2 regions of the Roseixanthobacter glucoisosaccharinicivorans genome follow, and region 1 is predicted to be linked to the other one. Evidence: riboswitches for the same ligand, from Rfam matches in the RefSeq annotation. Region 1 holds a riboswitch; the other holds the start of a gene.
The links. A riboswitch is a leader RNA that binds a small molecule or an ion and turns the genes downstream of it on or off. The one in region 1 is predicted to bind thiamine pyrophosphate.
Positions count from the first base shown of each region.

Region 2: it holds a riboswitch for thiamine pyrophosphate, as region 1 does, so the genes downstream of both, thiO (glycine oxidase ThiO) here and thiC (phosphomethylpyrimidine synthase ThiC) in region 1, are expected to answer to the same signal.

Region 1 covers NZ_CM195538.1:1,650,198-1,653,604, reverse strand. Annotated here, with positions in the region: gene V5F78_RS07315 (protein-methionine-sulfoxide reductase heme-binding subunit MsrQ) at 1-261, opposite strand, end outside; gene V5F78_RS07310 (thymidylate synthase) at 350-1,144, opposite strand; TPP riboswitch at 1,332-1,466, shown strand; gene thiC (phosphomethylpyrimidine synthase ThiC) at 1,560-3,407, shown strand, end outside.
Region 2 covers NZ_CM195538.1:898,920-902,326, reverse strand. Annotated here, with positions in the region: gene V5F78_RS03845 (thiazole synthase) at 1-656, opposite strand, end outside; gene thiS (sulfur carrier protein ThiS) at 748-972, opposite strand; gene thiO (glycine oxidase ThiO) at 975-2,141, opposite strand; TPP riboswitch at 2,160-2,259, opposite strand; gene V5F78_RS03830 (NUDIX domain-containing protein) at 2,472-2,915, shown strand; gene amaB (L-piperidine-6-carboxylate dehydrogenase) at 2,976-3,407, shown strand, end outside.

The DNA.
Region 1 (3,407 bases):
GGCCGCGAGGCCGAGATTGCGGCGCGCCAGGACCAGCTTCGGCCAATGGAACAGGCGCCGGACCGGGGTGACGGCGAGGCTGAGGAGGAGGAAACGCACCGCCCACAGGCCGGTGAAATGGATCGCCGCCGCAACCGGCCGCCCCCCGAGATCCCCCGCCAGCGCCCACCCCGCCAACCACAGTACGGGGACAGCGCCTCCAAGAAGACTAAGCGTCAATTCCGGGCTGAACTTGCCATTGCGTTCGTGAAACAAAGCCATGATGCGTGCTCTCTCGCTGTCGCTCAAGATACGCAAGGCGCCGCGTCAAAGTTACGACCGCCATGACACAAGGCCGTGAGGCCACACATCATACGGCCACGGGCGCCTTAATGGCGGGATGGGGATTATAATCCTCAATCGCCACGTCCTCATAGCGGAATGCAAAGATGTCGCGCACCTGCGGGTTCAGGACCAGGCGCGGCAAGGGGCGCAAGGGGCGGGACAATTGCTCCCGCGCCTGCTCCATATGGTTGGAATACAGGTGAACATCACCGAACGTATGAACGAAATCGCCAGCTTTTAAGCCCACTACCTGAGCCACCATCGCGGTCAATAGAGCGTAGGATGCAATATTGAAAGGAACGCCAAGAAAAACATCGGCGGAACGCTGGTACAATTGACAGGAAAGCTTGCCCTCCGCGACGTAAAACTGGAACAGGCAATGGCATGGCGGCAGCGCCATCTTTGGCACATCGGTCGGATTCCAGGCGGTTACAATCAAGCGCCGAGAATCCGGATTGCGCTTAATGTCGGAGACCACTTGGGCGATCTGGTCGATCACGCCCCCTTCCGGGGTAGGCCAGGAGCGCCACTGATGGCCGTACACGGGGCCGAGATCGCCGTTCGCATCCGCCCACTCGTCCCAGATGGAAACGCCGTTTTCCTTGAGATATCTGATGTTTGTGTCGCCAGCCAGAAACCACAGCAGCTCGTGGACGATGGATTTCAGATGCAGCTTCTTGGTGGTGACCAGGGGGAAGCCCTCAGCCAGGTCGAACCGCATCTGATGGCCGAACACGGAGAGCGTGCCGGTGCCGGTGCGGTCCTCCTTGCGGACGCCTTCGGCCAGAATGCGCAGAAGAAGGTCGTGGTACTGGCGCATCTCAGCCCTTCTCCGTCCCAATTCCGTGCTTCTCCGTGAGATTTATGCACTCCAACCGGAAAAGTCATGGCCGCAGGTCGCGAAGCCGCCTCCGGACCCACACAAATTCGTGTTGCGACGCACCATTATCGACTCCGTCCTCGCTGCGTCGCAGCGTTGACATGGATCAATCCGCTGCCCACTGTGGACGCATTCCAAGGGGAGCCCCGCGAGGGGGCTGAGAGATCGCCTTCCGGATTGGTCGTCATGATCACCGGCGCCGCGATGACCCTTCGAACCTGATCCGGGTCATGCCGGCGAAGGGATCGGAATAGGCCTCCGCCGCGATTCGTCCGCGAATCTCCACAGAGGCCACCCGTCTCCTAAGCTCGAATTCCCGGATCTCATTTGAAGCGCGAGCTTGAAGGAGATCCGTATGCTCGACGAAGCCTCCACCTCATCCCTGAAGGTGACGACAGGCCCCCTGCTCCAGTCCCGCAAAGTGTTCGTGCCCGCCGACCGTCCCGACGTGCGGGTGGCGATGCGGGAGGTCAGCCTGTCCGATCCCGCCGAACGCCCGGTGCGCGTCTATGACACCTCCGGCCCCTATACCGACCCCGAGGCCTTGATCGACCTGACCAAGGGCCTTGCCGAGCTGCGCCGTAGCTGGGTGCTGGAGCGCGGCGATGTCGAGGAAGTGGAAGGGCGCGCGCAGAAGCCGGAAGACGATGGCCTGAAACCCGGCCAGACCAGCCATTTGCCCGCCTTCGACCGCACCGGCCGCAAGCCCCTGAAGGCCAAGCCCGGCAAGCGGCCGACCCAGATGGCCTATGCGCGTGCCGGCATCATTACCGCCGAGATGGAATATGTGGCCGCGCGCGAAAATCTCGCCCGCGCCAATGGCGGCGCCCACCCGCACCACAAGGCCATGGGCCTCGGCTCGGCCATTCCCACCGATATCACGGCCGAGTTCGTACGCGAGGAAGTAGCGCGCGGCCGCGCCATCATCCCCAACAACATCAACCATCTCGAAACCGAGCCGATGGCCATCGGCCGGAACTTCCTGGTGAAGATCAACGCCAATATCGGCAATTCCGCCGTCACCTCGGGGGTTGCCGAGGAGGTGGACAAGCTGGTGTGGGCGATCCGCTGGGGCGGCGACACGGTCATGGACCTGTCCACCGGCAAGAACATCCACACCATCCGCGAATGGATCATCCGCAATTCACCCGTCCCCATCGGCACGGTGCCGATCTATCAGGCGCTGGAGAAGGTGAACGGGGTCGCGGAGGACCTCACCTGGGAGATCTTCCGCGACACGGTGATCGAGCAGGCTGAGCAGGGCGTGGACTATATGACCGTCCATGCCGGCGTGCGCCTCGCCTATGTGCCGCTGACCGCCAACCGCGTCACCGGCATCGTCTCGCGCGGCGGCTCGATCATGGCCAAGTGGTGCCTGGCGCACCACAAGGAGAGCTTCCTCTACGAGCATTTCGAGGAATTGTGCGAGATCTTCGCCCAATATGACGTCGCCTTCTCGCTCGGCGACGGCCTGCGCCCAGGCTCCATCGCGGACGCCAACGACGCTGCCCAATTCGCCGAGCTGGAGACCCTGGGCGAGCTCACCGAGATCGCCTGGAGGCACGATTGCCAGGTGATGATCGAGGGGCCGGGCCATGTGCCGCTGCACCTCATCCGCGAGAATGTGGAGAAGCAGCTGAAGGTCTGCCACGAGGCGCCGTTCTATACGCTTGGCCCGTTGGTTACCGACATCTCGCCCGGCTACGACCACATCTCCTCGGCCATCGGCGCGGCCATGATCGGCTGGTTCGGCACCGCCATGCTCTGCTACGTGACGCCCAAGGAGCATCTCGGCCTGCCCAACCGGGACGATGTGAAGACCGGCGTCATCTCCTACAAGATCGCCGCCCATGCGGCAGACCTTGCGAAAGGCCATCCGGCTGCGCGCATCCGGGACGATGCCCTTTCCCGGGCCCGCTTCTCCTTCCGCTGGCGCGACCAGTTCGCGCTCTCCCTCGACCCGGAGACGGCGGAATCCTTCCACGACGAGACCTTGCCGGCGGAGGGCGCCAAGGTGGCGCATTTCTGCTCCATGTGCGGGCCGAAATTCTGCTCCATGAAAATCTCCCAGGAGCTGAAGATCGAAGCCGGCGATATTGCCCGCGCCGAAGCCGACAACCAGGCGGCCGCCGGCATGGCGGAAATGGCGCAGAAATTCCGCGACGGCGGCGGCAAGATTTACACCCCCGCCCCTGACGTCGCC
Region 2 (3,407 bases), 750 kb from region 1:
GCCGTATTGAGCAGCACCGCCGCGCATCCGAGCTCCATGGCGAGCGCCGCATCGGAAGCCGTGCCGATGCCGGCGTCCAGCACCACCGGAACCGGGGAGCGGGCGCAGATCAGCTCGATCATGTGCGGGTTGGCAATGCCGAGCCCGGTGCCGATCATGGAGCCGAGCGGCATCACGGTGGCGGCGCCGAGGTCCGCCAGCTTCTGGCAGGTGACGGGATCATCGTTGCAATAGGGCAGCACGACGAAGCCGCGATTGACCAGATCCTCGGTGGCCTTCAGCAGTTCCTCCACGTTCGGATAGAGCAGTTCGCGATCGCCGATCACTTCCAGCTTCACCCAATTGGTCTCCAGCGCCTCGCGCGCCAGCTCGGCGGTGAGCACCGCATCCTTCGCGGTCTGACAGCCGGCCGTGTTTGGCAGGATGTGCACGCGGCCGGAGAGCAGGTCGGTCAGGCTCTCCTCATAGCTCGCAAGGCTGATCCGGCGGATCGAGGCGGTGGCCATCTCCGCGCCCGAGGCGGCGAGCGCATCGAGGAACACCTTCTGGTTCGGATAGCCCGCCGTGCCCAGGAACAGGCGCGAATTGAAGCTGCGCCCGGCGATCACCAGCGGGTCGGCATTTGGGGCGGCGGCGGAGTTCAGGGAAGCATTCATGGTCATTCTCTTTGCCCGCGCGATGCGGCGGGCGCTAGCCGGTGTCTCGCGGGCGGCTCAGCCGCCCTGCTGGCCTTTGTTTGCAGGCGGCTCAGCCGCCTTGCTTGGCCTGGATGATTTCCACTGCGTCGCCCGAGACGAGCTTGTGCTCGGCCCAGCGGGCGCGCGGCAGGACGGCGCCGTTCAGCGCCACGGCAATGCCCTTGCGGGCCGCATCCACGCCCTTCTGATCCAGAAGATCGGCGATGGTGGCAACCGCGAGGGTTTCGCGCGCGCCATTCACCTGGAGATCGAGCAGGGTTTCGGTTTCCATCATCCTCACTCCGCCGCCACGCGCGCCGCGAACCGCTCCGCCCCGAACGGCGCGATCAGCGGATCGGTCCGGCCCTCCAGCACTAGGGCGCAGATGGTGGAGGTGGTCACCGGCAGCAGCAGGATGCCGTTTCGGTGATGGCCAGTGGCATGGATCAAGCCTTCCACCTCGCTCACGCCCAGGATCGGCGCATCGTCACGGCTGCCAGGGCGGAAGCCCACCCATTGCTCGATGATGGTCAGTTCCTCGATGGTCGGCACGCAGCGCCACGCGTGGGTGAGCAGCGCCAGCTGGCCACCGGCGGTGATATCGGTGTCGAAGCCCTTCTCCTCCACCGTCGCGCCGATGATGAGGCGCCCGTCCTTGCGCGGCACCATATAAGTGCCCGGCCCCCACAGCACATGGGTCAGCAAGGGCGCAGCGGGGTCCATGCGCAGGGCCAGCATCTGCCCCTTGATGGGACGCACCGGGAGCGGCGCCGCCGGGGCGATGGTGACCCCACGCGACCAGGCGCCCGCTGCAAGAATCACGGTATCGGCGGGATGCAGGACGCCATCGACCACGACGCCGCGCGCCTTGCCGTCGCGGGTTTCCACCCGTTCCACCTTGGCCTGTTCGTGCAGCACCGCGCCGGCCTTCAGCGCCGCCACCTTCAGCGCCGCCGCGGTTTGCCGGTTGTCGGCCTGATGATCCTGCGGGCACCACAGCGCGCCGGCCAGTTTGGTGGCGAGATGGGGTTCCTTGCGGCGCGCCTCGGCGGCGGTCAGCCATTCCACCGGCAGGCCGAGGCTCTTTTGAAAGGCGTGCTGGTGGCGCAGCTTGGCGGCATCGTCGGCGGTCAGCGCGACGACCAGCGTGCCCTCCTCGCGCAGGCCCACATCCATGCCGCTGGCGGCTTCCAGATCCGCCGCGAAGGCGGGCCACATCGTCTGGCTGGCGCGGTTGAGGGCGAGCAGCCCTTCCTCTCCCGGCTCGGCTTCCGCGCAGGCGGCGAGCATGCCGGCGGCGGCATGGCTGGCGCCGGAGCCGGCACGGCCGGCGTCGAACAGCTCGACCTTGCAGCCCGCCTGGGCGAGACGCCAGCCGATGGCGAGCCCGATGACGCCCGCGCCGATGACGGCGACGCGCATCCCCACAGCGTCGCTGCGGGCCGGCTGAACTTGCGAAGACATACTATTCTGGGACGATAAGCGGGTGCTCATCGGCTCCTCCCTACGCTGGAATGACCCAGACAGGTTCGATGGGTATGATCTCAGCCGCGCGTGACGCGCGGCACCCCAGGCCGTCTGACAGTATCACCGCTTCGCGCCCCAGCGGCAAGGAAAACTCAAAAATTCGCATCGAACCGTCACGAAGCGATGCAAGGCGTTTGGTCCCATAGCTTTTTCACGGGCCAGCCGCAATTGCGGCGCGCGGAATGCATGGGGCGGCCGCCGAGCCCGGGCAGATGTTGTGTGCCAGCCCCCGCTGTCAGGCGTGCGCGGACGCGCTATAAGGCGGCCATGCTGCCTCTGCTTCCGCTCATCCGGCGCGTGCGCCACGGCCTCACCCTCGGTGTGCGCACCATCGTCATGGACGAGGCGCGCGGCGTGCTGCTGGTGCGCCATTCCTATACGCCCGGCTGGCATTTTCCCGGCGGCGGCGTGGATGTGGGCGAAACCACGGAAGATGCGGCCCGGCGCGAACTGATGGAAGAAGCGGCGGTCACCGCCGAAGGTCCATTGGTGCTTCATGGCCTGTTCTTCAATCCCCGCGTCGGCGGGCGCGATCATGTGGCCTGCTATCTCGTGCCGCGCTTTTCCTTCGAGGCATTGCCCGGCCCCAATCTGGAAATTCGCGAGGTGCGCTTTTTCCCGCGCGACGCTTTGCCGGAGGATGTCACCGCCAGCACGCTGCGCCGCCTCGCCGAGATCGAAGGCGGGCAGCCGCCGGACCCGCGCTGGTAGCGCGCGGGCCATCGCTCTTCGCGTACCCGTTCGCCGCCTGTCTCATTCGGGAGCTGTCTCATGGAAGTGACCTCCGCCCCCTCCCCCGCCGCCGAAATCGCCACCTTGCTCGATCGCCTGGGCGTTTCGCCCGCAGCGCGCGCCGGCGGCACGCTGCGGGCGCATTCGCCGATCACCGGCGAACAGGTCGCCACCCTGAATGAAACGCCCGACGCGGCGGCGGCGATCGGCGCCGCGCACGAAGCTTTTCTCGCCTGGCGCGCCGTGCCCGCGCCCCGCCGGGGCGAGCTGGTGCGCCTGCTGGGCGAAGAATTGCGCGCCGCCAAGGCGGATCTCGGCCGGCTGGTGACGCTGGAGGCGGGCAAGATTCTCTCCGAAGGGCTGGGCGAAGTGCAGGAGATGATCGACATCTGCGACTTCGCCACCGGCCTGTCGCGCCAATTGCACGGGCTGACCATCACCACCGAGCGCCCCGACCATCGCATGATGGAA